2 linked regions of the Chlorobaculum tepidum TLS genome follow. The protein of the gene in region 2 interacts with the protein of the main gene of each other region in a pairwise test. Links are inferred from orthologs where the notes say so. Each region holds a gene or a part of one and is shown on either strand. Other genes may lie near its edges. The genes, in order: leuS and ligA.

Region 1 (14,893 bases), 1.1 Mb from region 2 along the record:
GAGCCGAGCGCCGGGTTTTTGTAATCGACCATCACCGTCATGCGGAAGCCGTCAAGCGGCAGGGCCACGATGTCCACGCTCTTTTCCGGATTGTGAAACTCGATGGTCTCGTCGATCACGAGATAGTTTTTCGGTTCGTCCTGCTCGGCGATGCCTGCCGAAAGCAGCGCTTCGGCGAACGGATTTGAGCTGCCGTCGAGCACCGGCGGCTCGGGGCCGCTCAGCTCGATGCGGCAGTTGTCGATCTGCAATCCGTACAGGGCGGCAAGCACGTGCTCGGTGGTGTGCACCTTGACATCGCCGATGCCAATGGTGGTGCCGCGGAGCACATCGACGACGTGATCGATCAGCGCCGGAATCTCCGGGCAGTCATTGATGTCGGTTCTGACGAAAATATAGCCGGTGTTGACCGGTGCGGGCTTGAACGTGATGGTGCATTCGTGGCCGGTGTGGAGGCCGATCCCCGTGAGCGAAATTTCGTTCTGGAGGGTGCGTTGATGAATGAGCATGGATGGCTGGAGCTTGCGATGAAAAATATCAAAGATACGAAAGCGGCGCCAACTCTTCAAATTGGCTGCTTGACGCGGGTCAGGCCCCGAAATGCCGCCGGGCTTTTTCCAGCAGCAGCGGATGGGTGAGCGGGCTTCCAGCAAGGATGCTCGTATGGGCGAACACATCATCCGAGCCGGCAATGCCGGTTACGATGCCACCCGCTTCGCGCACCAGCAGCACGCCCGCCGCGAAGTCCCACGGAAAGAGTCGGTACTCGAAGAAGCCGTCGAAGCGTCCGGCGGCGGTGTAGGCCAGGTCGATGGAGGCCGATCCGGCGCGACGGATGCCTGCCGAGTCCTTGATGACATCCCGCAAGAGGCCGATGTAGCCGTCCATGTAGTGATCGTAATCCCTGAAGGGCAGGCCGGTGGCGAAGAGATAGCTCTGCATCTCTTCGCGCGTCGAGACACTGATGCGCTTACCGTTCAGGAACGCGCCCCGTCCCTTGACGGCAGTGAACAGCTCGTCGAGCACCGGCTGATAAACCACGCCCACCGCGAGTTCGCCGGATGCGTCGCGCATGGCGATGCTGATGCCGAACACCGGAAACGAGTGGATAAAGTTCAGCGTGCCATCGAGCGGATCGACGATCCAGGTGCGCCCGGAAGCGCCACTGCCGCTGGTGCCCTCCTCGCAGAGCAAACCGTCATCAGGGAACGATTCGGTGATGGTGGCCGTGATGGTTGCTTCACACTGCTTGTCAACTTCGGTGACGAAATCCTTGTACTCTTTGGCGACGATCTCGCGATGAGAAAGTTCGCCGAATCTCGAAAGCGTAATCGCGCCTGCGGCTTTGGCTGCCTTCACGGCCGTCTGGAGTTCGAGGTTCATGTTCTGCATGGTGTCAGGTGAATGAAAATGGCTGGCCCAATATATCATTTGTCGTTGAGAAGTGCAGGCGCAGCAAGATAACGGCACGCGGGAATTAAATGCCGGAAATAGGGCTTGTTAGTGTGATATTCCCGATTCGTCAAACGACCGCTCATCATGAATAAACAGATACTCACCCTCGCGCTCTGTATCGGCCTCTGCCTGGCAGTCGGTTTTGCCGGAAGCACCTTTACGCCGAAGCCGGCTTCATGGTACTACACCACCCTTGTCAAGCCATCGTGGAATCCGCCTGACTGGCTCTTTCCCCCGGTCTGGACAATTCTCTTTATCATGATGGGGACAGCGCTTGCAAAGGTGCTTGGCACGGGCTGGAAGAAGAACGAGGTCAACGTCGGCGTTGTGCTCTTCGCGATTCAACTGATGCTGAATCTCGGATGGTCAGCATCGTTTTTCGGGATGCAGTCGCCGCTTGCCGGTCTGGTCGATATTGTTCTGCTCTGGATTTTCATTGTCCTGACCATGCTCGCCTTTGCCAGAGTTTCGAAACCGGCTTCACTGCTGCTGGTGCCGTATCTCTGCTGGGTGAGCTTCGCATCTTATTTGAATTTCACTATTCTACAGCTCAATCCCTGATACGTCAGCAGGTCGGGCGGGTTAGGGTGACAGGTTCTGTCAACCGTAACACTGGATAATGGAGGTAGAGAGTAATGGAGTACACCAGTACACCGAGCAGCAAAAACAGGCGTTCAAGAACGAATTTGCAAACAGACGTCGAAATCAGATAGTGCTTTTCGGTCTGCTCTTCATTTTGATGATTCTTTATGTTACGGCAGATAAAAGCACGGGTTTGATGCTCGGAACTTATCTGGCTGCAATATTTACGCCATTGCTGCTTGTTGTGGTCATTGGTGCGCTTGTTTTTTTCATTTACCAACTGGCGGTGCCCGGCTTGCAACACAAGTATTTAGGACGGTCGATGAATCCGCATTTCTGTTGGAAATGTGGAATAGCCTTGAGCTAGAGTGGTGAAATACCGGATGGCCCGATTCGACGGAACTTCGTGATCTACGCCCCCCTGAATGCCGTTTGGTCAGGGGGGCTTTTTACTGGGGTTACTCCAGCGTTTTCAGCTTCGCAACGGCCATTTTTCCCGCCTCGATCAGCCTTGCCCGAATGGCGGCATTGCTGGTGTTGCCGGCTCCGATCTGGATGTAGTAGCCGTCGGCCATAATGTAGATGCCGCCGCTTGCGATGAACGCTTCATCGCCCACGCCATCGATGTCGGTTCTCATACCTTCAAAATTATCCTTGAGGCTTTTGTAGATCGATGCCGCGCCAGCGCCACCGGGCGGGAAGCATGCGTCCTGCGTCAGCGAAACCTGCAAAAACGGGATTGGTTCGCCGCTGGCTGGCTTGTACATGCAGAGCTTCATGCCGACAACCTGCTTCTCGCTTTTCTCTGCAGGCTTGACCGCTTCGCCGAGCAGTTTTGCCGCTTCATCCTGCGTGATGAGCTGGCAGGGTTCGATGATTTTCGATGCCTGCTGCTGAACCGCTGCATTGCCGCCGCCGGTCTCAGACTGCGGGGTCGAATTGCCGCCGCATCCTGCGAAAAGCAGGGCGGTGCAGAGCGGGAGAATCCGGATGATGTGTGCTGGTCGCATGGGTGAGGTGGTTTTATTTTCGGTGGAAAGCTTACCTTGAAAGGTAGGGAATTTTTGTGTGAGACGACAGTGGCGCGATTGTTGTGGAGTGTTTGAAGGGTTTGTCGGATGTTGCTGTGTGCGTCTTATAATGGACTGAAGATCAAAAATCCGCGTCTTATGCGGATCAATCTAATTAATGTTGGGTACCATTAACAGGAGCCGCTCTCCATGGCTGGTAATCCAATCTCCGATGAACCAAACAGACTCACCGCCGAAGGAAATGGCTACGGCGATCCACAAGCTCAGTTGATCGACGACCGCAAGTTTCAAAGGCTCATGAAGGCTTACGAAACTACCGTCGAAACACGAAAACTCGAAATTGAACTTTTCTGGAGCCGGTCGCTGTTCTTTTGGGGTTTCATCGCCTCTGCCTTCGTTGCCTCTGCGACCTTAAGGCGTTACAGCTCTGACATATCGGTTGTTGTCGCGTGCTTCGGCTTTGTTTGTTCCGTTGCCTGGTCACTCGGCAATCGCGCTGGCAAGTTCTGGCAAGAGTCCTGGGAAATGAAGGTTGAACGAATAGAGCCTTCCGTTACCAGAGCAATGTTTGCCCAGCCTGAGGCCGTTCAAACTAATAAGAACTTTTGGCTGCGCGGCCGACGGTTCTCCGTAAGCAAGCTCGCCATCGCACTGAGCGACTACACTATCATTCTTTGGGTTGCGGTTGTCGTTTAGGAAAGCATTCGCCTGTTCGGCCCCCCATTGCTTGTGGCATGTGCAAAGTCATTGGCAACCGCTTTATTCATTTTCTTTTCTGCAATCTATGAGGTGCCGCTTTTCATTGCGGGGCGTTCAACAAAGAGGGCCGACCATTAATGCCCAACCCGGCAGTCAACCGGAGGCTGTGCAGCCAACGCCGCTACGCGGGGCGGCTGACGCGTGACGTTAGACGAAATATTCAATTAAGGAGATATTCCATTATGCAAATTCAAAACGAATCACCTTACATCGTTCACGTGTTTGTCTGTACCAATGATCGCGGAGGCGAACGAAAATCGTGTGCTGACAATAACAGCCAGCTTGTGAAAGATCAATTGAAAAAAGCTGTTGACGGGAAAGGGTGGAAAGGGAAGGTGCGGGTTTCGACGTCCGGTTGCATGGGAGTTTGCGGCGAGGGGCCGAATGTGATGATCTATCCGCAGAAGCTCTGGTTTTCCAGGGTTTCGCCGGATGATGTGGATGCAGTTTTATCCGTGATCGAGCGTTTGATGAGCGAAGCCTGAGCTTGTTTGAAAATATTTTAGTATTTGCGCGTTCACTTAATTAGATTGACTCGATGAGTAACGCTGACAACATGGCACGGATGTTCAAGGTGCTTTCCGTTGGTTCAAGGGTTCGGATAGTCGAGCTGCTGAAGGAGCGGTCGCTGTGCGTGAATGCGCTGGCCAAGGCGCTTGACATCACCCCGGCGGCGGTTTCGCAGCATCTTCGGGTTTTGCGTGATGCCGAAGTCGTGCTTCCCGAACGGCGCGGTTATTCGGTGCATTACCGCGTGGATCGGGAAGTGCTTGCCGAATGGAAATTGGTCGCATCAGCGTTACTCGGCGTCACGAATGAAAATGAGTGAAAGCATCATCAATCCAACCGGAGTTAAATCATGAGTGAAGAAAAATCCTGCTGTTGCCAGAAGCCAGAAATGCTGAAAGGCACCCCCGAGAAATGTTCGCCCGAAACCATCAAGCAGTGCCACGGCGACCAGCCAACACATCCCTGTGTTCCGGAAGAGAAGAACGCGAAAGAGGATAAAGAGTAAAGGACAATTGTCTTTTTGGAAACAAAAAAAGCCCCGGGTTGCCAGGGCTTTTTTGTTTGAGCTCGCTGATTGCTCAGCCTTCGTCTTCCTGTTCGCGGAGGTTCTCGATGACGCCGAGGTCTTCGAGGGTGGTGACGTCGCCTTTGATCTCGTTGGAAGTGGCAAGTTCGCGAAGCAGGCGGCGCATGATTTTGCCGCTGCGGGTTTTCGGCAGACCTTTGGCCCAGCGGATTTCGTCAGGCTTAGCAATAGCGCCGATCTCCTTGGCGACGTGCTTGCCGAGCGAGTCGCGCAGTTTGGCGTCGCCTTCGTAGCCGTCTTTCAGCGTCACGAATGCGACGAGGGCGTTGCCCTTGATTTCGTCCGGACGGCTGACGACGGCGGCTTCGGCGACAGCCTCGTGTGAAACGAGCGCGCTTTCGACCTCGCTGGTGCCGAGGCGGTGACCCGAGACGTTGACCACGTCATCGACGCGGCCCATGATCCAGATGTAGCCGTCATCATCTTTTCTTGCACCGTCGCCGGTGAAGTACATGCCGGGGAATTCAGACCAGTAGGTCTTTTCGTAACGCTCGTTGTCACCATAGATGGTGCGGAGCATCGAGGGCCATGGGCGTTTGACGACCAGGTAGCCACCTTCGTTGGCGTTGCACGGGGTGCCATCCTTGCGGACGACATCGACCATAATGCCCGGCAGCGGGCGGGTGGCTGTGCCCGGTTTGGTCGGGGTCGCGCCCGGCATCGGCGAAATCATGATGCCGCCGGTTTCGGTCTGCCACCAGGTGTCCACGATCGGGCATTTTTCCTGACCGACATACTTGTGGTACCACATCCAGGCCTCGGGGTTGATCGGTTCGCCGACCGTGCCGAGCAGCCTGAGCGAGCTGAGGTCGTGCTTGGTGACCCACTCGTTACCGGCGCGGATGAAGGCGCGGATAGCCGTCGGAGCGGTGTAGAGGATTGTGATCTTGTGGCGATTGATGATGTCCCAGAAACGATCCCACTGCGGGTAGTTCGGAGCGCCTTCGTACATGAAGACGGTTGCGCCGTTGAGCAGCGGGCCGTAGATTATGTAGGTGTGGCCGGTGATCCAGCCGATGTCGGCGGTGCAGAAGTAGATGTCCTCGTCCTTGATGTCGAACACATATTTGAACGAGCTGGCGGCGTGCACCATGTACCCGGCGGTGGTGTGCAGAATGCCTTTCGGTTTGCCGGTCGAGCCGCTGGTGTAGAGCAAAAAGAGCGGGTGCTCGGAATCGACCTGCGCCGGTTCGCATTCGTCCACGGCTAGCCCCATCAGGTCGTGCCACCAGTGATCCATGCCGTCGTGCATGTGGATCTCTTCGCCGGTCACTTTGAGGACGATGACGTTTTTGACCGAAGGAGTGTTGATGATCGCTTCGTCGACGATATTTTTGAGGTTGATGGTGCTACCACGGCGGCGGGTGCCGTCGGCGCAGATGACTATTTTGGCGCGTGAGTCGTTGACCCTTTCGGTGATGGCGTGGGCGGCAAAACCGGCGAAGATCACGTTGTGCACCGCACCGACCCTTGCGCAGGCGAGCACGGCGATGACCAGCTCAGGCACCATCCCCATGTAGATCGCCACCTTGTCACCCGGTTTGATGCCGGCGATTTTCAGGACGTTGGCGAATTTGCTGACCTGGCGGTGCAGCTCGCCATAGGTGAGGATGCGCTCGTTGCCCTCTTCACCTTCCCATATGATAGCCGCCTTGTTCTTGCGCCAGCTGCCTACGTGCACGTCAAGGCAGTTGTAGGCGATGTTGGTGGTGCCGCCATTGAACCATTTGGCATATGGAGCATTCCATTCAAGAACCGAGTCCCATTTCTTGAACCAGTGGAACTGTTCCGCCAGATCGCCCCAGTACTTGTCGGGATCCGCGGCTGCATCGGCATAGAGTTTTTCGTACTGCTCCATGCTTGAAATGTGCGACTGGGAAGAGAACGCTTCCGGCGGAGGAAACTTCCTCCGCTCGGAGAGAACCGAACTGATCGATTCAGAGGACTGGCCTTTCGTTTGCTCAGTAGCCATTGGTCATACGGTTTTGTATTGAAGAAAATGTCTGCTGCTCCTTGAGAGAGCGCCGACGTTTCGGTCGGAGCTTGGTAAGGGGCCTGCCGAACCCCTTGTATTATCGTGATTAAGAAGTTACAGAAAAAAATTGATCACACTAAGAACCTCATCTCATCGCTTCGTTGTCATTGTTGCGGTTTTACGGCGAAGTTCACTAGCTTGCCGGGCACGGCGATCTCCTTGACGATCTGCTGCCCGTCGAGGAACTTCGCAACGCTTTCGACCTTTTTGGCCGACTCGATCATCTCCTCTTTCGTGCAGCCCGCGGGAGCTTCAAACGTACCGCGGAGCTTGCCGTTGACCTGCACGGCGATGGTGAGCACGTCGTCCGTTGCAAGCTTCGCGTCGAAGACCGGCCATACAGCTCCGCTGATCGATTCGGCGTGGCCGAGCGCCTGCCACAGCTCCTCGGTGATGTGCGGTGCGAAAGGTGAGAGCAGCACCAGCAGGGTTTCAGTCGTCTCGCGGCTGTAGCAGCCCGCCTTGTGCAGCTCGTTGACCAGTACCATCATCTCCGAAATGGCGGTGTTGAATTTGAGCTGCTCGGTATCTTCGGTCACCTTTTTGATCGCTTTGTGCATCCGTTTGAGGATGGCTTCCGACGGTTTGTCCTCGGTGGTTTTCTGCGTCTCGGTGTTTTCGTCCCAGACCAGTCGCCACACCTTGTTCAAAAAGCGGCTGATGCCTTCGATGCCGTGGGTGTTCCAGGGCTTGACCTGGTCAAGCGGGCCGAGGAACATTTCGTAGAGCCTCAGTGCGTCCGCGCCGTAGGTGCTCAGCACGTGGTCGGCGGGGATGACGTTGCCGCGCGATTTGGACATCTTTTCGTTGTCTTCGCCGAGAATCATGCCCTGGTTGAAGAGGCGCTGGAACGGCTCTTTGGTGCTCACCACGCCGAGGTCGTAGAGCACCTTGTGCCAGAAGCGTGAGTAGAGCAGGTGCAGCACTGCGTGCTCCGCGCCGCCGATGTAGAGATCGACGTTCATCCAGTACTGTTCGAGCGACGGATCGACCAGCGCGTCGCTGTTCTGCGGATCGATGAAGCGTAGGTAGTACCAGCAGCTTCCAGCCCACTGCGGCATGGTGTTGGTCTCGCGGCGGAACTTTCCATGTTCGTCCTCGCCGTAGAGCCAGCTCTCGATGTTGGCCAGCGGCGACTCGCCAGTCGAGGTGGGCTGGTAAGCTTCGACCTCCGGAAGCGTAAGCGGCAGGTTGGTTTCGGGGCGCATCGTGCCGTCTTCGTAATGCTTGATCGGGATTGGCTCGCCCCAGTAGCGCTGGCGGCTGAAGACCCAGTCGCGCAACTTGTAGTTGACCTTGCGTTTGCCCTTGCCTTTCGACTCCAGCCAGGCGGCCATGCGGTCGAAGGCGGTTTTGAAGTCGAGGCCGTTGATGCTGATTTCGTCGTTCGCGGAGTTCACGCAAACGCTCTCCTTGCCGTCAAACACCCTCTCCTGCACGTCATGCGGGCTTTTGATGACTTCGCGGATCGGCAGGCCGAATTTTTTTGCGAACTCCCAGTCGCGGCTGTCGTGCGCCGGGACGGACATGATCGCGCCGGTGCCGTAGCTGGTGAGCACGAAGTCCGAAATCCAGACCGGCAGCGCCTCGCCGTTGGCCGGATTGATCGCGTAGGAGCCGGTGAAGACGCCGGTTTTTTCTTTCTGCAAACCGGTACGCTCCAGCTCGGTTTTGAGCTTCGCCTGTTCGATATATTTTTTGACCGCGACGAGCTGCTGGGCGATGGCGAGCTTTTCGGCCATCGGGTGCTCCGGCGAAATGACGAGATACGTCGCGCCAAAAAGCGTGTCCGGACGGGTGGTATAGACCCGCAGGTTGGTGCGGTGGCACCGCAGCTCGAAGTCGATCTCCATGCCCTCAGAGCGCCCGATCCAGTTGCGCTGCATCTGCTTGACGTTCTCCGGCCAGTCAACCTCGTCCAGATCCTTCAGCAGCCGCTCGGCGTAGGCGGTGATCTTCAGCACCCACTGGCGCAGTGGGCGGCGCACCACAGTGTAGCCGTCAGCGATTTTCTCGTCCACCTCTTCGTTGGCCAGCACCACTTTCAGCTCTTCGCACCAGTTGACGTCCACCTCCGAGATGTAGGCTAGCCCTTTTTCGTAGAGCTTGAGGAAAATCCACTGCGTCCACTTGAAGTAGTTCGGGTCGGTGGTGTTGATCTCGCGGCTCCAGTCGTAGGAGAAGCCCATGCTCTTGAGGGTCTCCCGGAAGCTGGCGACGTTCTTTTCGGTTGTCAGGCGCGGGTGGGTGCCGGTCTTGATGGCGAACTGCTCGGCGGGCAGGCCGAAGGCGTCCCAGCCCATCGGGTGCAGCACGTTGTGGCCTTGGCAGCGCTTGTAGCGCGCCATGATGTCGGTGGCCGTATAGCCTTCGAGGTGGCCGACGTGCAGTCCCGAACCGCTCGGATAGGGGAACATGTCGAGCACGTAATATTTTGGCTTCTCTTGGTCGGCGGAGGAGGCAAAGGTCTGCTCATCTGCCCAACGGGACTGCCACTTTTTCTCTAAAGCTGAAAAGTCGTATTTCATGAGTCGTTGGTCTGTTCGAAAATGTTGCCGGGAAGATAATCCCGCGCCGGTAATGAAAAAAGGCAGTGCAGGGTTATTTCCCCCGCACTGCCTTGGTTTCAGTTTCGCTGCGTTCAGTCTCTTGCCGGCTTTGCTTCGCCGTTCGTTTCGGCTTGCTGGTCGGTGTCGAGTAGCGCCTTGATCGAGAGGGCGAACTTGGTCTTGCCGGTGCGGGGATCCTTGCGCACGTCGATCAGCTTCACCTTGATCCGGTCACCCACCTTGAGCACGTCGCTCACCTTGGCGATACGTTCGCGGGCAATCTCCGAGATGTGCACCAGACCGTCGGTTTTTGGCAGGAACTCGACGAAGGCGCCGAGCTCGTCGCGGATGTCGCGAACCTTGCCCATGTAGATTGTGCCGACCTCCGGCTTGGAGACGAGGGTCTTGATGGTTTCGACCGCCGCTTTGGTGGCTTCGGGGCTGGAGCAGGCGATGGTGACCGTGCCGTCGTCGTCGATGTTGATCTCTGCGCCGGTCTCCTCGGTGATGCTGCGGATGGTTTCGCCGCCCTTGCCGATCACCATGCCGATGGCGTCCACCGGAATCTGGATGGTGGTGAGGCGCGGTGCGTATTTACCGATGTCTGCACGCGACTCGGGAATCGCCTCGGCCATGACGTCGAGGATGTGCAAGCGACCTTTGCGAGCCTGCTCGAGCGCGGTTTCGAGGATGTGGTAGTCGAGGCCGTCGATCTTGATGTCCATCTGGCAGGCGGTAATGCCGTCACGGGTGCCTGCCACCTTGAAGTCCATGTCGCCGAGATGATCCTCGTTGCCGAGAATGTCGGAGAGCACGGCGTAGCGGTCGCCCTCCTTGATGAGGCCCATTGCGATGCCGGAGACCGGTTTCTTGAGCGGAATGCCACCGTCCATCGCGGCCAGCGTGCCGCCGCAGACCGAGGCCATCGAGGACGAACCGTTCGATTCGAGGATGTCCGAGACGAGGCGCACGGTGTAGGGGAACTCCTGCTCGGATGGCATCACCATTTTGATGGCGCGCTCGGCGAGGTTGCCGTGGCCGATTTCACGCCGTCCGGCACCGCCGACCCTGCCGATTTCGCCGACTGAGAAGGGTGGGAAGTTGTAGTGCAGCATGAACCGCTTGTCCTTGTCGTCAGTCAGCGTATCGACCGACTGGGCGTCCTTCTTGGTGCCCAGCGTCAGCGTGACGAGTGCCTGCGTTTCGCCGCGAGTGAAGAGCGCTGAACCGTGAGCCCTCGGAATGAGGCCCAGCTCGATGCTGATCGGGCGAACCTGTTCGAGTGTACGGCCGTCGAGGCGCTTGCCGTCATCGAGAATCATGTGGCGCATCACCTTCTTTTCGACGGCATGGATGCACTCTTCGATCATGTGTTCGTTCAGGCAGAACGCGCTGGTGGGATCGGCTTCGATCTGATCGGGGCCGACGCGGTCGGTGAAGTGCGTGAGGGTTTTCCTGATGGTTTGCGTGTAGATGGCTTTGGTCTTTTCGGCGCGCTCCTCCTTGGCGAGCGGGGTGTAGGCCAAAGCTTTCAGCTCGGCTGAGCAGTGCTCTTCAACGAAATTGACCAGCTCGTCCGGCGCGACGGTCGGAGAGAATGGCCGTTTGGGCTTGGCTACCTCTGCGGCGAGTTCGCGCTGGAGGGCGCAAATTTTCTTGATGGCGTCGTGGCCGAATTTGATGGCGTCGAGCATCTCGGCTTCGGAGATCTCCTTCATCTCGCCCTCGAGCATACAGATGGTGTCCTCGGTGCCGCCGATGCAGATGTCCATGTCGCTTTGCGCCAGCTCGTTGATGTCGGGGTTGACGATGAAGAGTCCGTTGATGCGCCCGACGCGAACCTCGGACATCGGGTTGGCGAACGGAATGTCGGAGACCATGATGGCGGCTGAAGCGGCGATGCCGCCAAGCACGTCGGCGTCATTGATCGTGTCGGAGGAGATGACCGAGATGATGATCTGGGTCTCCTGATAGTAACCGTCAGGGAAGAGCGGGCGCAGGGCGCGGTCGATCAGGCGGGCGGAGAGAATCTCCTTTTCGGAGGGGCGGCCTTCGCGCTTGAAGAAGCCTCCGGGGAACTTGCCGGCTGCGGAATATTTTTCGCGGTATTCGACCTGGAGCGGGAAGAAGTCCTGATTCGGCGACGGAGGTGTTTTGCTTGAAACCACCGTGGCGAGCACCATGGTGTCGTTCATTGTGACGACCGCCGAGCCGTCGGCCTGTTTGGCCATTTTTCCGGTTTCGATCGTGATTACCTTACCGTGTCCAAGATCGATCTTTTTTTTGATAAACATTGAAATCTGTTGTGGTTAAAAGTGATGAACCTCTTCGCTGGACCTTCGGGGCGATGCCGTTTCGCTGGGGAAATCAGGGCTCTTGATGCCGGTCGCGGTCGAAGCCAATTCAAAAAATTACAAAGTCAAATAATATACTATAAATTTGTTGCCTTTCAGTATCGGCAGCGCTTTCATGCGGTTCCGCTTTTGTGCATTACTGATAGTCAAACCGCCAGTTGTCGATCAGCCTGGTCGAACCGATGCGCACAGCCATGATGAGCCGGTAGGCTTTGCCGGTAACCGCCTGCGTGACCGGCTCGAAAGTGGCGTCATCGACAAAGCAGAGATAATCGGGTTCGGCATCAGGCTCGGAACGCACCAGCGCTTCAGCTTCGCCAGCAATCGCCTCTAGATCGGTGCGGTCTTTGTCGATCTCCATCTTCGCGTACCGGATGGCGCGGTAAAGCACCGTTGCCTGCTGGCGTTCGTTCGACGAGAGATAGATGTTCCGCGAACTGGTGGCCAGCCCGTCGCTTTCGCGCACGATCGGAGCCCCGAGAATCGTGGTGCCGATGTTCAGATCGGTCACCACGCGCCGGATGATGGCGAGCTGCTGGGCGTCCTTCTCGCCAAAGACGGCCAGGTGCGGTCGCGTGATGCCGAGCAGTTTGACCACTACCGTAACCATGCCGCCGAAGTGGCCGGGTCGGGAAGCGCCCTCGAAGCGCGTGGCGATGGGGCCGGGATCGATGCTGGTCGAGTATCCATCCGGGTACATCGCTTCCGTCGAAGGCGCAAACAGGTAGTCAACGCCTGCCGAACGCGCCAGCGCGGCGTCCTGTTCGAAGGGTCTTGGATAACGGTAAAAATCTTCGTTCGGGCCGAATTGCGTCGGGTTGACGAAGATGGTCATAATGACCGTTCCGGCATGCGCTTTCGCAAGTTTTACCAGACTCAGGTGCCCCTCGTGCAGCGCGCCCATCGTCATGACGACGCCGATATACTGGTGCTGGAGACGCAGTTTTTCGGCGATCTTCTGCATCTCGGCGGGGTCATTGATGATCTGCATGTTCCTGTCTCTTTTTTGAATGTTTGTCTGGCGGATGGACGACCACGACGAATTCGCCCCGCTGCTTCTGGCCGGTGAAGTGGTTCGCCAGTTCATCGGGCGTGCCGGTGACGTACTCCTCGTGCATCTTGGTGATTTCTCGCGCGGCGAACACCTGCGCGTCGGGAAAGTGCTCCTTCACCTCCTCCATCAGCCGCCCGATCCGGTGCGGCGATTCGTACAGTACGATGGTGCTGTCGATGGAGGCGAGAAATTCGAGGCGGCTTTTGCGCCCTTTCTTGTGCGGCAAAAATCCGGCGAAGAAAAAGCTGCTCGATGGCAGCGGACAGACCGAGAGCGCCGCCGTCAACGCGCTCGCACCCGGCACCGGCACCACCGGCAGTCCTGCGGCGTGTGCGGCGCTGGCCATCGTGTAGCCGGGATCGCTGATGGCGGGTGTGCCTGCGTCGGTCACCAGCGCCACGTCCGAACCCTCTTCGAGCAGCTCGATTACCTGCCGGACGGCGCGCTCTTCGTTGAAGCTGTGGTAGCTGACCAGCCGCTTGCCCTCGATGCCGAAGTGTTTGAGCAGAATCGAGGTGCGTCGGGTGTCCTCGCAGGCGATGGCTCCTGCATTGCGCAACGTGTTGACTGCCCGAAAGGTCATGTCGTCAAGATTGCCGAGCGGGGTGGCCACCACGTAGAGCGTGCCTTTATGTTCGTCGCGGGAGTTCAATCAGCAGTGGCCTTTATTCGGGAAGCTTGTATATTATGACCATAATTATAGTAAAAATTATGAGAAACAGATTGAGGCAAGCCCATGCAGCGTGAACAGATCCTTTCAGTCAGCGGCCTGAAGGTGCATTTTCCGGTCAGAAGTTCCGGATTGGCGGGTGGCAAGCAGGTGGCCAGAGCGGTCAACGGCGTGTCGTTCGAGGTGTTCAAGGGCGAGACCCTCGGGCTGGTCGGCGAGTCGGGCTGCGGCAAGACTACCCTCGGCAGGTCGATCGTGCGGCTGGTGCAGCCCTCGAAAGGAGGCAAGATCGTCTTTCGTGGCCGCGATATCACCGGGCTTGGCAACCGGGAGTTCAGACCGCTGCGCACGGAGATGCAGATGATCTTCCAGGATCCCTTCGGCTCGCTTAATCCGCGCCTGACCGTTGGACAGACGCTTGGCGAGGTGCTCAAGGTGCATGGTATTACGAAAGGAACCCAGGCCACCGCCAAGAAAATCGACCAGCTCCTTGACACGGTGGGCCTCAATCGCGACTACGCCAGCCGCTACCCGCACGAGTTCTCCGGCGGCCAGCGCCAGCGAGTCGGCATCGCCAGGGCGCTTGCCGTCAACCCGTCGTTTATCATCTGCGACGAGCCGGTCTCGGCGCTCGATGTCTCGATCCAGTCGCAGATCATCAACCTGCTCAAGGATTTGCAGCGCGAGCTGGGGCTGACCTATCTTTTCATCGCGCACGACCTCTCGGTGGTCGAGTACATCTCGGATCGCGTCGCGGTGATGTATCTCGGCAAGATTGTTGAAATCGCCGATGCCGGAACGCTCTACGCCAATCCGAAGCACCCCTACACGCAGGCGTTGCTGTCAGCCATTCCTATGCCTGAACTTGGTCACCAGCGCGAACGCATCGTGTTGAAGGGCGATCTTCCAGGACCGCTCTCGATTCCGGAGGGGTGCAGCTTTCACCCCCGTTGCCCATTCGCGATGGAGGAGTGCCGGAAACGTGAGCCGGAACTGCTGTCGTTGCAAGATGAGCCATCACACAAAGTAAGCTGTCTTCTTTACCAGTAATTTATTGCGTCGATATGGCAGACAAGAACCGAAAAAAAGGCGGATGTTTCCGCGCCGGGTGCCTGACGGCAGTCGTTGCCGTGCTTCTGCTCGTTGGACTGGGAGGGTGGTTTGTGCATCAGAGGAGCAATCGTCTTCCCGCACGCTTCGTGCTCTCGGTGCCGTTGACCGGAGAGCTCGATGAGCGCCCTCCGGATGCGGGTCCATTCCCCTTTGGCAAAGGACGCCATCTGCTCTCGTTTGAGGAATTGCTGACCA
Region 2 (14,752 bases):
CCGGTGTACCGCTCGACGACAATCCCCATGGCCTGCGTCAGGGGAATCGCGCTATCGAGAATTTCTTGAAGTTTCCGTTCCACGATTCACTTTTTTCCTGCCTGTTCGATGTCGAGGCGATACTTGTTGAAATTCCGGCAGACGTGCTCCGTCTCTGGCCGGGCTTTGTGGATTTTGATGATCAGATCAACCACCTCTGAGGCTTCCATGACGTGAAATATTGAATGCATATCCTTGCGCTCGAACAGATGGCGCGGCAGTACTTCGGTTTCAAGCCAAAGGAGCAGGCTGGTCCAGATTTCGCCGAAAAGGATAATTGGCGTTTCGCAGAGGTGCTGCACCTGCACAAGCTGCCAGGAGTAAAAGAGTTCGAGCATGGTGCCGATGCCGCCGGGCGCAACCACCACCGCGTCGGACATGGCCATGAAGGCGTCGAGCCGCCCGCTGAACCGGTCAAACTCCTCCTTGATGTCGAGATACGGATTCGGGCACTGCTCATGCGGCAGCTTGATATTCAGCCCGATCGACTGCCCTCCGTTGGAGACGCTTTTCGATCCGGAATTGGCCGCCCGCATCAACCCCGGCCCACCGCCGGTCACGATGTCAAACCCCTCGGCCGCCAGCCCGCGAGCGATGTCATAAACATCCCGGTAAGCCTCGTCCCCCTCACTGATCCGGGCCGACCCGAAAATAGTTACACGATAATGCGGTTCCATGAATTTTGATTGAGGTTGATGGTGGTTCTTCGCAGAATTTCGTGGGTGGCATGAAGGATGCTCACATGACCATCCCTGATGAACAAGTTTAACAGTTCGGTCAAAGACATTTATAACTCATCATATGATAAAGCGTTAAGGTGATTTATCCTTTGACCGGACACTCTTTGCAGAGCGCATTCGTTTTGGCCGTGCCTCAGTCGATTGACCCATATTCACCATTTACCCACGATATTCTGCGAAGAACCTGATTCTGATTTTATAACCGTACATCCACCCTCACAGCATCCGCTCGAACTCATCCTCGTCAATCACCTTCACTCCCAGCTTTATCGCCTTTTCAAGCTTGCTTCCGGCCTCTTTGCCTGCGACAACGAGTGTTGTCTTTTTGCTCACCGAGCTGACGATTCTGCCGCCGCGTTCGCGTACCATCTCTTCGGCCTCCTGGCGGACGTGGCGTTCCAGTGCGCCGGTGAAGATGACGCTTTGTCCTTCAAAATTGTTGTTAACGAGCGCCTTTTCCTCTCCCGCCTGCATCGGCAGCCCGGCTTCGGCGAGCTTTTGGAGCATCGCTTGCACCCACGGTTTGGCGAAGAAGTCGCGGATGCTTGCGGCGATGACGGGGCCGATGTCGGGCACGGCGGCGAGCGCCTCTTCATCCATCTCGCGGAGGCGGTCGATGGAGGGGCAGGCGTGGGCCAGTTCGCGGGCCGTGGCTGCGCCGACGTGGCGGATGCCGAGGGCGAAGAGCAGGCGGGCGTAGCTCTGCTTTTTGCTCTTTTCGAGCGCGTCGAGCACGTTTTGCGCCGATTTGGCAGCCATGCGGTCGAGGCCCGCGAGCTGCTCCTGAGTAAGACTGTAAAGGTCGCCCGCGTCGCTCACGAGGCCACGATCGACGAGCTGCGTAACAAGCGACTCGCCGAGGTTCTGGATGTCGAGGGCGTTGCGCGAGGCGAAGTGCAGAATGCGGCCTCGCTTCTGCGCGGGGCATCCCTCCTCGTTGGGGCAATACCAGTTCACCTCGCCTTCGGGCCGCTCCAGCCTGGTGCCGCAAACCGGGCACTCCGACGGCACTTCGATTTCGGCGGTTTCCGCCGGGCGTTCGTCGAGCACGACGCTGACCACTTTCGGAATTACTTCGCCCGACTTTTCGATCATAACGTGGTCGCCAATGCGCACGCCAAGCCGTTTGATTTCGTCGAAGTTGTGCAGGGTCGAGCGCGACACGATCGATCCAGCGAGCCTGGTCGGCTTGAGTTCGGCCACCGGCGTGATGGTGCCGAGCCGCCCGACCTGGAACACCACGCCTTGCAGCACGGTCTTGGCCTGCTGCGCCGGGTACTTGTAGGCAATCGCCCAGCGCGGACTTTTGGCGGTCGCGCCGAGCCGCTCCCACAGGCTGACCTCGTTGAGCTTGAGCACCACGCCGTCGGTTTCGTACGGCAGCGTCCAGCGCTTCTCCGACCACTCGGCGATGAAGTCGGCAATCTCGTCCATCCCTTTGCAAAGCTTAGCCGCCGCGCCGGTCATGAAGCCCATGCTTTTGAGCTGCTCCAGCCGCTTCAGGTGCGTGGGCGCTTCGCCGTCGTACCCCTTGAGATAGTAGGCCACGAACGACATCCGGCGCCGCGCGACCTCCGCCGAGTCCTGCAACTTGAGCGTGCCGGCGGTGGCGTTGCGCGGGTTGGCGAAACGCTCCTCCTCCGGGCGCTCCTCGTTGAGCCGCTCGAAATCGTCCTTGCGCATATAGACCTCGCCGCGCACCTCGATTTCGCCGCTCAATGCTGTGCCGAAAAGCGGCAGATCGGGCATTTCGAGCCGAAGCGGAATCGACGGGATTGTCCGGAGATTGGCCGTGATCTCGTCGCCTTGCCGACCGTCGCCACGCGTGGAGCCGCAAACGAGCAGACCGTCGCGGTAGAGCAAGCTGATCGCCACACCGTCATACTTCAGCTCGGCGACGTACTCCGGCGTACCGCCGCCCTCGGCTGCCACCAGCTTTTCGACGCGATTGCAGAAGTCGGCCACCTCCGCGATGGAGTAGGTGTTCGAAAGACTGAGCATCGGGTCGCGGTGCACAACCGTCGGAAACTCCTTGGTGATGCCGCCGCCAACACGCTGCGACGGGCTGTCGGGCGTCACCAGCTCCGGGAACTCCTTTTCGAGCATAATCAACCGTTTAAGCAGCTTGTCGAACTCGAAATCCGAAATCTCCGGTTTGGCTTCGAGGTAGTAGAGGCGATTGTGGCGTTCGATCTCCGCGCGAAGCTTGCCGATTTCCTGTTGTGCTTTCGCTTTATCCATCGATGTTAACCGCGTTTTTCGTTCTGCGATATTGCCCATCCGGCAAGGTTTTTCACGAAGCCGACCGACCCGCCCACGCCGAGTTTGTTCCAGGTCGCCTTGAGGATTTTGGGGTAGCGCCACGCCACCTTGAGCATCACCGTCACCAGCTCCTCGACCTTCATCTCGTCGCGGAACATCGCCTGCCGGTAGCGCTGCGGCAGCTCGTCGAGCACAATCATCACCTCGTTCATCATCTCGTTGACGAAGCCGGGCTCGTCGGTCTCCGGGTCGTAGCACATGTACTTCATGAGAGTTGCCATCGAGGCCACGTTCGGCTCGTAAGCGCTTATGTTAGCCAGCTCAGCCGCGCCGAGTCGGCCTTCGCGCATGGCGCGGTCGAGACCGGAGGTCATGCGGTCGAGGTTGCGCACCACCGAGCCGAAGCCGCAGAAGGTGAGCGGCGAGGCGAGCGAGGCCGCGTCGCCGAGCAGCGCGATGCGCTCGCCGGAGACCACGCGCGTACATCCCGCGCCGTCGTGAAAGTACGCCGGGATGATGCCGAAAACGGGCCGGTGAATCGTGAAATTCGGCCCCGGCTTTTTGTACTCCGGCAGCTTGCGGAAGTACGCCTCGAAAAGGCCGAGCAACGACTTGTCATTCGGCGAATCGACCTTGTCGTAAAAGAAGAGGTAGGTGATGTACTCGTCGCCCTTCGCCGGGAACCCCTCCCAGATGAGCTGCCGCCCGCGTTTGCCGGAGACCTCCGCGTCCTCGGTGCTGGCGAGAATTTCGCCCACCTCGAAATCGGCGTTCTCGAACCCACTCGCGATGGTGCCGACCGTCGGGCAGACGTGCGTTTGCGGGCGGCCCCGGTTGAGCTGCATCGCCACCGGCGAAACAATGCCCATCGCATCCACAAGCACCTGCGTCCGGAAGTAGCGAGGCTTGCCGGACAACTCCTCGACCTGCACAACGAGGTGATCCGGGAACTGGTAGCAGCAAACGAAGCTGGTGTGGCCAAGCACCTTTGAACCACCACCCGCGAGCACCTTTTTGCAAGCCATGCCAAGCAGCCTGTCGGCATCGACCGCACAGTCGAGCACTTCGTCCATATAGAGCCGCTTGCGCCTTTCGGCGGGCGCGTGGAACTCCACCCAGCCGGTTTTGTACATTCGAACGATGGTCGAGTCCAGCTCTTCGCTGGTGAACACTCCGGTGTCGGCGAGGCGCAGCAGCTCGCCACGCGAGATATTCCAGTCCCGCGTGGTGCGCCCCGGCTCGGCCCGGTCGATCACCAGTACCTTGCGCCCGTACTTTTTCGACATCACCGCCGCGTGCAAAAGGCCGAGCGTGCCTCCAGCGTAGAGAATATCGCACGCCTCCTCGACGCAGGCGTCAACTGGAAGTCGCGAGCCGGCAAGAATCACGTCGGGTACCGGAAGATCGAGCTTCTCCCAGTAGCGGTCGATAGCGAGAATCGAGCGCAAGTGCTTCTCACCATCCGGCAGAGCGCTAAAGTTTTGATAAACAAGCGGATGGGTATTCCTGATCTGTTCGAGCATGGATCGGTTCTCCGTGGTTTCAGGCGGTTGCTTGCCGGGGTGTGCGCGAATCGCTCTCGATCTTGCCGTCAACGAGGTGAATGCGGCGACCCGCACGATTGGCGAAATCTTCGTCGTGGGTGACGACAATCACGGTTTGGTTCAGTTCGCAATTCAGGCGGGCGAAAAGTTCATACACGTTATTGGCCGAGCGCGAATCGAGGTTGCCGGTCGGCTCGTCGCCGAGCAGCACCTTCGGTTCGTTGGCCAGCGCCCTGGCAATCGCCACGCGCTGCTGCTGTCCGCCGGAGAGCTGGTTGGGCTTGTTGGTGTATTTGTCTTCGAGGCCAACCATGTCGAGCAGCTTCATCGCCCGCTCGCGAATCTCCTTCTTGCCATACTTGCGGCGAATCAGCATTGGCATCATGACGTTATCGACCGCGCTGAACTCCGGTAAAAGAAAGTGGAACTGGTAGATAAAGCCGATCTTCCGGTTGCGGATGACGGTCATCTCCGCCTCGTCGAGGCCGGTAATCTCCTGACCGTCGAGCCACACCTTGCCAAAAGTCGGCTTGTCGAGGCCGCCCATGATGTAGAGCAGCGTCGATTTGCCCGATCCGGACGGCCCGGTAATGGCCACAAATTCACCTTCGAAAATCTCCAGCGAAAGGTTGGGAAGGATCGTCTGGCGCACATCCCTCGACAGTTCGAGTTCCTTGCGGATTCCTTTAAGCCTGAGAATCGTTTCAGCCATCGAGTTGGGTCTGGTTCATCGTTACGGATCACGCCCCCTCCATCGAAATCGAAATCAGACTCCTCTTCCCCGGGCGCTCTGAAGTATAAGAAAAAAGCGCCGTTTATTACCCGGCAACAACTGCGCTGAACAAGAAGTCAGATCAGGAGCCTCCATTCCACCCGACAATCCATCGCGCCGGGACACTTTTGCCAATGTCAGGAAGAATTCGTTATTTCCCGTAAAACATACCGAAAACAGGCGCGACAACATATCCGTAAGTTTTTCAAAGCCATAGCGACGCGCAACACAAATATTCTTAGGATTAATCGCATTAATCCCTAAATTTATCAGGATTATTGACCAAAACAACGAAAACAGAACAATTACGCGGACGACACAGAAATTCCAGAACCTGCGCTTTACGCTATAACAGAAATCACATAACGTTCTAAAATATTCACGAATGTACAGCCTCACCCCCGACAGCGAAATCGAGCGATATATCGAAGAAGACGTGCCTTATGGCGACTTGACCACCACCCTGCTCGGCATCGGCGATGAACCGGGCGAGATAACCTTCACCACGCGCGACCGGACGGTGCTCTGTTGCACCGAGGAGGCCGGGCGGGTGCTCGCGAAGTGCGGTGCCGAGGTGCTCTCGATGCTTCCGTCCGGCACGATTGCTGCGCCGGGCACGGAGATTCTGAGAGCTTCCGGCCCGGCGGCGGCGCTGCACGCGGGCTGGAAGGTGGCGATGAACCTGCTCGAATACGCCTCCGGCATCTCGACGCGCACCGCGACCATCGTCGAACGCGCCCGCGCCGCCAACCCCGGCATCAACGTCGTCACGACGCGCAAATCCTTTCCCGGCACCAAAAAGATCGCCATGAAGGCGATCATGGCAGGCGGCGCGTTTCCCCACCGCCTCGGCCTCTCCGAATCGATCCTTGTCTTCAGCCAGCACACCGTCTTTCTTGGCGGACTCGATCCGTTCCTCGACAAGCTCTCCGATCTGAAAAAGCTCGCGCCGGAACAGAAAATTCTCGTCGAGGCGGACAGCGCCGTCGAGGCGCTCCGCATCGCGGCGGCGGGCGCGGACGTGGTGCAGGTGGACAAGATGCCGGTCGCCGAACTCGCGGCGCTGGTCTCGGAAATCCGCAGCCGCTTTCCCGGCGTGGCAGTCTCGGCGGCCGGCGGCATCAACGGCGAAAACGCCGCCGCGTACGCCGCCACCGGCATCGACATCATCGTGCTCTCCTCGGTTTACTTCGGCAAACCTGCCGACATTTCGACCTCGATCTTGCCAGTAAAATCCAACTGACAAACCCGAATCATGCAAACCTTGAAGCACTTCATCCGCGCCATCGGCATCGCGCTCAACGTCGTCATACTGACGAGCATACCGGCGCTTGCCGGACAGATCAACCCAACCTCTCCGTGGCGACGAGCCTCAAAGACGCCATCAACGAGATGACCGACGTGTACACGAAATCTCATCCGGGCACGACCTTCCAGAAAAACTATGCTCCTGCGGGGGCGCTCGCCAAGCAGATCGAACAGGGCGCTCCGGCGGACCTTTTCATTTCGGCAAACGTCAAGTGGATGAACTACCTGAAAGAGAAGAACCTCGTCGATGCAGCGAGCATCCGCACCTTCGCCTTCAACGACCTGGTGTTCGCGGGCGCGACCACGCAGAAAATCAAGAGCATGAGCGACCTGACCAGGCTCGGCAAAATCGGCATCGGCAGCCCAAAAAGCGTGCCCGCCGGAAAGTACGCGATCAGGCTATCGTGAAAGCCGGACTCAAACAGACGCTCGCGGGCAAGCTCATCATAGCCAAGGGTGTGCGCGAAAGCCTGATGTACGCCGAGCTTGGCGAGGTTGACGGCTCCTTCGTCTATCGCACCGACGCGCTCATGGCGAAGAAAGCCCGGATACTTTTCACCGTGCCCGCAAACCTTTATCCCGAAGTCGTCTATCCGGTTGCGCTGACCGTCGCTGGCGCGAAAAACGCCGACGCCAAAAGCTTCTATGCCTGGCTGAAGGGCAAAGAGGCCACGGCGATTCTGAAGAAATATGGCTTCACCGTGAAGTAAAAAGCCTCAGCGACAAACCATGCACCTGACGCCCGAAGATTTCTCGGCCATTGCGCTCTCGATGAAGGTCGCTGTCACCGCCACGGCGCTCTCGCTGCCGTTCGGCTTCGCGACGGCGTGGGTGATGGTCTTCAAGCGCTTTCGCGGCAAGGTGCTGCTCGAAGTGCTGGTCAACCTGCCACTCACCCTGCCACCGGTGGTGATCGGCTACTTCCTCTTGCTCATGCTGGGGCGCAACGGCTGGATCGGTCAGGCGCTTTCGTCTGTCGGCATCGAGCTGGTCTTCACCTGGAAAGCCGCCGTGCTCGCCTCGGCCACGGTCGGCTTTCCGCTGCTGGTGCGCTCGATCCGGCTCGGCATGGAGTCGATTGACCAGCAGCTCATCGACGCCTCGCGCAGCCTCGGCGCGCCGTGGTACGACACGCTCGCAACAGTCATTTTGCCGCTCTCGTTCCGGGGCATGGTGGCCGGATCATCGCTCATGTTCGCCCGCAGCCTCGGCGAATTCGGCGCGACGATCATCGTGGCGGGCAACATTCCCGGCCTCACGCAAACCATTCCGCTCGCCATCTACGACTACGCCAGCTCCCCGGCGGGCACCTCGATGGCCCTCTCGCTCTGCCTGGTCTCCATCGCGCTCTCGGTCTCCGTGCTCTTTTTGCACGAACTGATCGGCAAAAAACTTGAACACGGAGGAAAAGCGTGAAGCTCTGCATCGACATCGAAAAGAGGCTGGGCGACTTTTCCCTGAAGCTAAAAACCGAAATTTCGGGCGAGCGGGTCGGCATCTTCGGCGCATCAGGCAGCGGCAAATCGACGCTCGTGCATCTGATTGCGGGATTGATAAAACCTTATGCAGGAGAGATTTACCTCGACGATACGTGCCTGTTCAGCAGCCGGAAAAAGATCGATCTCTCACCCGAAAAGCGGCGTATCTCAATCGTGTTCCAGCAAGCGACGCTCTTTCCGCACCTCGGCGTCAAGTCGAACCTGCTCTACGGCTACAAGCGCTGCCGCCCTTCGGAACGGCGTATCAGGCCAGAGGCGATCATCGAGGTGCTCAATCTGGGGCATCTGGTCGGTCGCGGCGTGGGCAAGCTCTCCGGCGGCGAAAAACAGCGCGTAGCATTGGGCCGCGCCGTGCTCGCAAACCCGCGCCTGCTCGTGATGGATGAGCCGCTCTCGGCGCTCGACGACTCGCTCCGCTACCAGATCATCCCCTACCTGCGCAGCGTCAGCGCGGAGTTCGGCATTCCGTGCCTCTTCATTTCGCACTCGCTGACCGAAATGCAGCTCATGACCGAACGGGTGCTGGTCGTCCGCGACGGGCGGCTGGCGGGCATCTCGACCCCCGACGAGCTGGCCCGAACCGGCATGGCCACCAACCCGCGCGGCTACCTCAACCTGCTCCGCCTCGACGGCGCGACACAGAAAGACGGCCTCTTCCACTACCCGTGGGGCAACGGCCACCTTATCATTTCGGAAGGTCGCACCGGCGAGGAGTCGCTGTTTGAACTCTCCTCGCGCGACATCATCCTCTTCAAGCAGCACCCCGAAGCCATCAGCGCCCGCAACCTGCTCGAATGCCGTGTCGCCGAACTCTTCGACTCGGACGGGCGAAAAGGCGTGGTGCTCGAATCGGGCGGTAAAACGCTTGTCGCAGAAATCGTCCGCTCTGCCGCCGAAGAACTCGGCATCGCGCCCGGCACGATGCTCTTCGCCGCAATCAAAGCCTCGGCGTTTCGGAGAGTGAGCTGACCATCCGTGCCTCCCCCGTGTAACCCTCACGCCCCGCGCGTTCCCACCACGGCAAAGACCAGACGGTTTCGGCATCCAGAGCACCGTGCCCGCCAGATTTCCGATACCGTTCGGGCACCAGAACAGGGCCGTCATACAGTAAACCAAGTCAGCTTTACAGGACGGCAAAGGACGAGTACGCAACAGCGTGTTTTCATCGAACGGTTATGGCAGCGCGCCAAATATTGAGTACCTTTCCCTGAATGCAACTGACGATGGCCTCGAACGCTACAGAGGTTTGAAGCAGTAGTTCAACGGCTACAAGGAAGCTTGCCTCAAACGCACTCATCACAGCAATTGCTCACAGGCTGATGGAACAAACCATGGAACCCCATGCCGGGAAAAAACCGCGATAGTAAACAGTGGGATCGGCAGATTGAGCAGCCGCAGGAAGAGGAGCTTCGTTTGCAGAAGAGGCACGCAGAACATGGCGCATGGTTGTTCCTGCTGGCGGTGCTTCTGTTAGTGGCTGGCATCCGGTACCATTTGCTCAACGTCCCAATGGAGCGTGATGAGGGTGAGTACGCCTATGGCGCACAGCTGATGCTCCAAGGACTACTTCCCTACGAGCACCTCTACAGCATGAAGCTGCCCGGCATCTATGGGGCGTACGCTTTGGTGCTCTCGATCTTCGGACAAACACACACCGGCGTACATGCAGGTCTGTTGCTCATAAACGCCATAACTTCCATTCTCATCTTTCTGCTTGCGCGCCGCCTGATCAACCCCCTGACCGGCCTTGCTGCGGCGGGAAGCTTTGCCGTACTGTCAGTAAGCCCGTCGGTTCAAGGCGTTTTCGCAAACGCGGAGCATTTCGTCATTGTGCCCGCAGTGGCGGGCTTCCTGATACTCCTTATCGCACTCGAAAAAAGGCGATGGTGGCTGTTCTTCGCAGCGGGCCTTCTTCTTGGACTGGGCTTTGTCATTAAACAGCACGGGTTCGCCTTTATCCTGGCTGGCATCGTGATATTTTTCACTCAATACCCAGGCGGACGGCCGTTCTCCTGGAAGCCTCTTGGCTGGCACGCGCTTGCCTTGTGCAGTGGCATACTGCTACCTTACGCCGTGGTCTGCATAATCTTTCTGGCCTCCGGCTCATTTGCTCAATTCTGGTTTTGGACCTTCAAATATCCGAGAGCATACATCAGCGAACTATCTTTTAAAGACGGATTATACAACTTCCTGAACAACTTTGGTCTGATACTGAGAGACAGTTGGCCATTATGGTTCTTGGCATACATCGGCTTGCGGCCTCCCATCTGGAACAAAGATGAGCGGAAGTCTCGGACACTCCTCCTGATCTTATCGCTATTTTCGGCTCTTCGCAGAATATCGTGGAAAGATGTGGCTGTAATGGGTAACTTGGCGTAGTCGTGCAATTCAAGCAAGCTAACCACATTGATCCGCCCATGCAGAGCCTGTCAAGCCATTACCACCAACTGTTAGGTCTTCCCTCAAACTGGGAAGTCGAGAACGTCAACTTGTCGATGAGTAGCCGGCAAGTGGAGATCAGACTGGCCTTTACCGGCAAGCAGGGCGAGTGTCCAATCTGCGGCCAATCATGCCTCATCTATGACCATGCCGCTGAGCAGCGGTGGCGTCATCTTGATACGATGCAGTTCGAGACGATCCTGGTGGCCCGTTTGCCTCGTTGCCAATGCAAGGAGCATGGAGTCAAAACCGTTCAGGCGCCATGGGCGGCACGGCATTCTCGTTTCACGTTGCTGTTCGAGAGCTTCGCCGTCGAGCTGTTGTTGCACTGTGCCAATATCAAGGCGGCGTCGCGCCTGTTGCGCTTGAACTGGCATACCGTCAATCAAATCATGCGACGCGCCGTTCAGCGAGGATTGGTTCGCCGGAAAACCGAAACCGTCGAGTATCTGGGCATCGATGAAAAAAGCTTCAAGGCGGGCCAGCATGACGTCACAACGCTGACTGATCTCGGCGAAAGGCGCGTGCTTGAGGTGGTCGAGCATCGCACGACCGAGGCGACCAAAGAGCTGCTTGCATCGCTGAACGACAGCCAGCAAGCAGGGGTCAAGGCGGTCTCGGTCGATATGTGGAAACCCTTTATCCATGCCGTTCAAGAGCTGTTGCCGAAGGCCGATCTGGTGCATGATCGCTTTCATATCAGCAAGTATCTCAATGAGGCTGTCGATCTGGTGCGTCGCAAGGAGTGTCGCCAACTCGACAAGGCCGGAGACAAACGCCTGATCGGCTCAACATATGTCTGGCTGCGTAATCCGGAAAACATGGGTGAGCAGCAACAGGCCGAGCTGGGCAAGCTGATGGACGCGGAGTTCAGAACCGGGAAGGCGTGGTCGTTGAAAAATATGTTTCGAGCCTTCTGGCAGCTTGGTTGCGCTGATGCCGGGACGTTTTTTTTCGAGTACTGGTCGAAGCGGATCGATGAGGTTGGTCTGGTTCCGTTGACGAAGGTCAAAGAGCTGCTTCAGCGCCATTTCGGCAACGTCTTGACCTGGTTCAAACACCCGATCACCAACGCAGTTTCCGAAGGCTTGAACAGCAAGATTCAGATCGTCAAGGCCTCTGCAAGAGGGTTTCACCGGTTCGAGAGTTACCGAATCCGGATTTTGTTTTACTGCGGAAAACTCAACATGGCTATCGGATCATGACGTAACCCAGCGCTCCTTTACCCACGATATTCTGCGAAGAACCCTATTTTCATTTCTCGCTATTTGTCCCGGGCTCTTCTTTCGACCTCACTACTTTGTACTCCTGTTACCAGTTGTTTCAATATGGGCTGGTTTGGGCGTGAATTCTTTGACAGCTATCCTGCAAAGCCGCGTGTCGAACTTGAGCAGGTTCAGCATCGGGGTGCTCATTGCCGGACTTGTCATGGCTTTCACCCTGTTCCAACAGCGTGCATTTCTCTTTTGGATGAGCCCTTACGCTGCCAGCCGCTTTACCTACGGCCTGAATCCCTTTCCAGAGTCCCTTGAAATTGCCGATTACATCAGATCCCATACCGGGAAAAATGAATACGTTGCCGTCATCGGATCCGAACCCCAGATTTACTTTTACTCCAGGCGGCGTGCCTCCACAGGCTATATTTACACCTATGCCATGATGGAAGGTCATGACTTTTCCCTGGAAATGCAGGAACAGATGGCCCGCGAGATAGAGAATGCTCAACCAGCATATATCGTTTACATTGATCCTGCGTCTATTCCTGCCTCATGGTCGCCAAGTAAAGATTCTCATTGGCAACTTTTCAAATGGTTCAAACAGTACAAGGCTCAATATTACACACGTGCAGGACTGATCGAAATATTCAGAGACAAGTCCCGCTATCGATGGGGCGCAGAGGCGCTTGGCGCACCGCGCTCGAAATGGTGGATAGAAGTCCTAAAACGAAAAGCCTCGGCAAATTCAGTTGAAAGTCGAGTGAATACGCGCAATAAGCCGGAAAACTCTCACTCGACCTTTCCAGCTAAGGGGGTCTGTAAGATAAAGTGTGTAAACGGTCGTAGTTTCCTATCATTGAAAAAGGAGCAAAACTATGACCAGAAAGAAAAACAAGACCCCGGACATTCAGGGCGAGCTGATCGGGCAGCTTCTGCGAGAAAGCGGCAGCCCCCAAGCCCTTTTTGACAAAGGTGGCCTGTTCGACCAGTTCAAAAAGCGCTTAATCGAAAAGGCACTCGAAGGTGAACTGGATGAACACCTCGGCTATCCCAAGCACACCCCGATCGTCCCGAATAGCAGGAACAGCCGTAACGGTTACGGCAGTAAAACGATCAGTTCACCATCCACCCCCCGCGCGACCGCAACGGCAGCTTCGAGCCGCAACTGATCCCGAAGCGCCAGACGCGCTTCAAGGGCTTCGACGACAAAATCCTGGCCATGGACGCCCGCGGCATGAGCGTCCGCGACATGCAGGCCATGTTGCTGGAACTCTACCAGGTCGAAGTCTCCGAAGCGCTCATCAGCAGCGTGACCGACGCGGTGCTCGACGACGTACGCGCCTGGCAGAACCGCCCGCTCGAGGCGCTCTATCCCATCGTCTCTTTCGACTGCATTGTCGTCAAGGGCCGTCAAGACGGACGGGCCTGTAACAAAGCTGTTTATCTGGCCTTAGCCATCACCATGGATGGCCACAAGGAGCTGCTGGGACTGTGGATTTCGCAGAACGAAGGGGCCAAATTCTGGCTTAGCGTCATGACCGAACTCAAAAACCGGGGCGTCGAGGACATCCTGATTGCTGCCGTTGACGGGCTGGTCGGCTTTCCGGACGCCATCGCCGCGGTGTTTCCGAAAACCGAGGTGCAGCTGTGCATGGTGCACATGGTGCGCAACTCCGTCAAATACGTATCGTGGAAAGATCGCAAAGAGTTCTGTGCCGATCTGAAAACGATTTACGGCTCACCAACCGCCGAGGCCGCCGAAGTGGCATTGCACCTCTTCGCCGACAAATGGGACGGCAAATATCCCTCGGTCAGCAAGCTCTGGCAGCGGCATTGGGAGCACATCATCCCGTTTTTCGATTATCTGCCAGAAATCCGGAAGGTCATTTACACGACCAACGCCATCGAGTCGCTGAACCGCTCGCTGCGCAAAGTGCTGAAAACCAAAGGCTCGTTTCCGACTGACGAATCGATTATCAAGCTGATCTATCTTGCCATGCAGAATATTGCCAAAAAATGGACGATGCCAATCAAAAACTGGGGGGCGGTCATCAATCAGTTTTCCATTAAATTCGAGGGAAGGGTGCCTCTATGAAAACGACCGTTTACACACTTAGCTGAACAGGCTCAGCTAAGGGAATAAGTAAAAACAATTTGCTCTTGTACAACAGGTGCCCTATAATTGGGAAGGGTCTTACTCAAAAGGCGCTATCGAGGTCAAATTTATAGACTCACGCAGATACAGCTCTTTAAAAAGAAGAAAAGCAATGGATAAGAAACCGAGCATTTTAATTTTTATAGTTGCTTACAATGCGGAGAGTACGATTGAGAACGTCCTGATGCGCATTCCTGCTGACCTGCTCGATGATTTTGATGCCGAAGTGCTCGTTATAGATGACCAATCTTCTGATGATACTGTATTACGCTGCGCTGAGACAATACAAAGCGGGAAAATCAGATTCAAGACCAATGTTCTGGTAAACCCCGAAAACCAGGGATATGGCGGAAATCAGAAGGTAGGCTACCAATACGCTATTGAGCATGATTTCGACTGTGTAGCACTACTCCATGGCGATGGGCAATATGCTCCGGAATACTTGAGAGATCTCATAACACCGGTTACAAAGGGAGAGGCCGAGGCAGTATTTGGTTCGAGAATGATGACACCTTTTGGCGCACTAAAAGGAGGGATGCCCGCCTACAAGTTTGTAGGCAACAAAATTCTGACTTTGTTTCAGAATATCATGTTAAAAACCTCTTTAAGCGAATTTCACTCAGGCTACAGAGCATACTCCGTAAAAGCATTGAAGCAAATCCCGTTTCATTTAAATACGCCCGATTTCCATTTCGATACTGAAATAATAATCCAGCTGATTCTTTGGGGCTTCCGTATCGCAGAACGCCCGATTCCAACCTATTATGGTGATGAAAT

Evidence for each region.
Region 1: the proteins of ligA (region 2) and leuS interact in binary tests that used the Escherichia coli proteins (3 or more experiments, as listed by UniProt). The link is inferred for Chlorobaculum tepidum TLS from one-to-one orthologs.

The regions. Positions count from the first base shown.
Region 1 is NC_002932.3:1,556,307-1,571,199, reverse strand. Bases 6,775-9,862 are described here. They hold leuS (leucine--tRNA ligase), read right to left. Parts: upstream 9,487-9,862; coding sequence 7,063-9,486; downstream 6,775-7,062. Other genes in these bases: AYT24_RS07440 (polyribonucleotide nucleotidyltransferase), read right to left, coding at 9,600-9,862; acs (acetate--CoA ligase), read right to left, coding at 6,775-6,895. Also shown: AYT24_RS07485 (inositol monophosphatase family protein), read right to left, coding at 589-1,383; AYT24_RS07480 (TspO/MBR family protein), read left to right, coding at 1,540-2,016; AYT24_RS07475 (hypothetical protein), read left to right, coding at 2,075-2,404; AYT24_RS07470 (hypothetical protein), read right to left, coding at 2,496-3,047; AYT24_RS07465 (hypothetical protein), read left to right, coding at 3,258-3,764; AYT24_RS07460 ((2Fe-2S) ferredoxin domain-containing protein), read left to right, coding at 4,010-4,312; AYT24_RS07455 (ArsR/SmtB family transcription factor), read left to right, coding at 4,366-4,656; AYT24_RS10390 (hypothetical protein), read left to right, coding at 4,687-4,842; more of acs, read right to left, coding at 4,916-6,774; more of AYT24_RS07440, read right to left, coding at 9,863-11,801; panC (pantoate--beta-alanine ligase), read right to left, coding at 11,998-12,852; rsmI (16S rRNA (cytidine(1402)-2'-O)-methyltransferase), read right to left, coding at 12,836-13,567; AYT24_RS07425 (ABC transporter ATP-binding protein), read left to right, coding at 13,652-14,635; signal peptide peptidase SppA, read left to right, coding at 14,650-14,893.
Region 2 is NC_002932.3:465,323-480,074, reverse strand. What follows is about bases 509-3,455. They hold ligA (NAD-dependent DNA ligase LigA), read right to left. Parts: upstream 3,021-3,455; coding sequence 996-3,020; downstream 509-995. Other genes in these bases: cruA (lycopene beta-monocyclase CruA), read right to left, coding at 3,026-3,455; AYT24_RS02210 (LOG family protein), read right to left, coding at 509-716. Also shown: AYT24_RS02215 (thioesterase domain-containing protein), read right to left, coding at 1-83; more of AYT24_RS02210, read right to left, coding at 87-508; more of cruA, read right to left, coding at 3,456-4,564; AYT24_RS02195 (ABC transporter ATP-binding protein), read right to left, coding at 4,584-5,297; ModD protein, read left to right, coding at 5,743-6,600; AYT24_RS10430 (hypothetical protein), read left to right, coding at 6,613-6,753; modB (molybdate ABC transporter permease subunit), read left to right, coding at 7,395-8,081; modC (molybdenum ABC transporter ATP-binding protein), read left to right, coding at 8,078-9,133; AYT24_RS02170 (ArnT family glycosyltransferase), read left to right, coding at 9,506-10,543; AYT24_RS02165 (ISL3 family transposase), read left to right, coding at 10,582-11,808; AYT24_RS02160 (hypothetical protein), read left to right, coding at 11,990-12,787; AYT24_RS02150 (glycosyltransferase family 2 protein), read left to right, coding at 14,088-14,752. UniProt on the Escherichia coli protein: DNA ligase that catalyzes the formation of phosphodiester linkages between 5'-phosphoryl and 3'-hydroxyl groups in double-stranded DNA using NAD as a coenzyme and as the energy source for the reaction.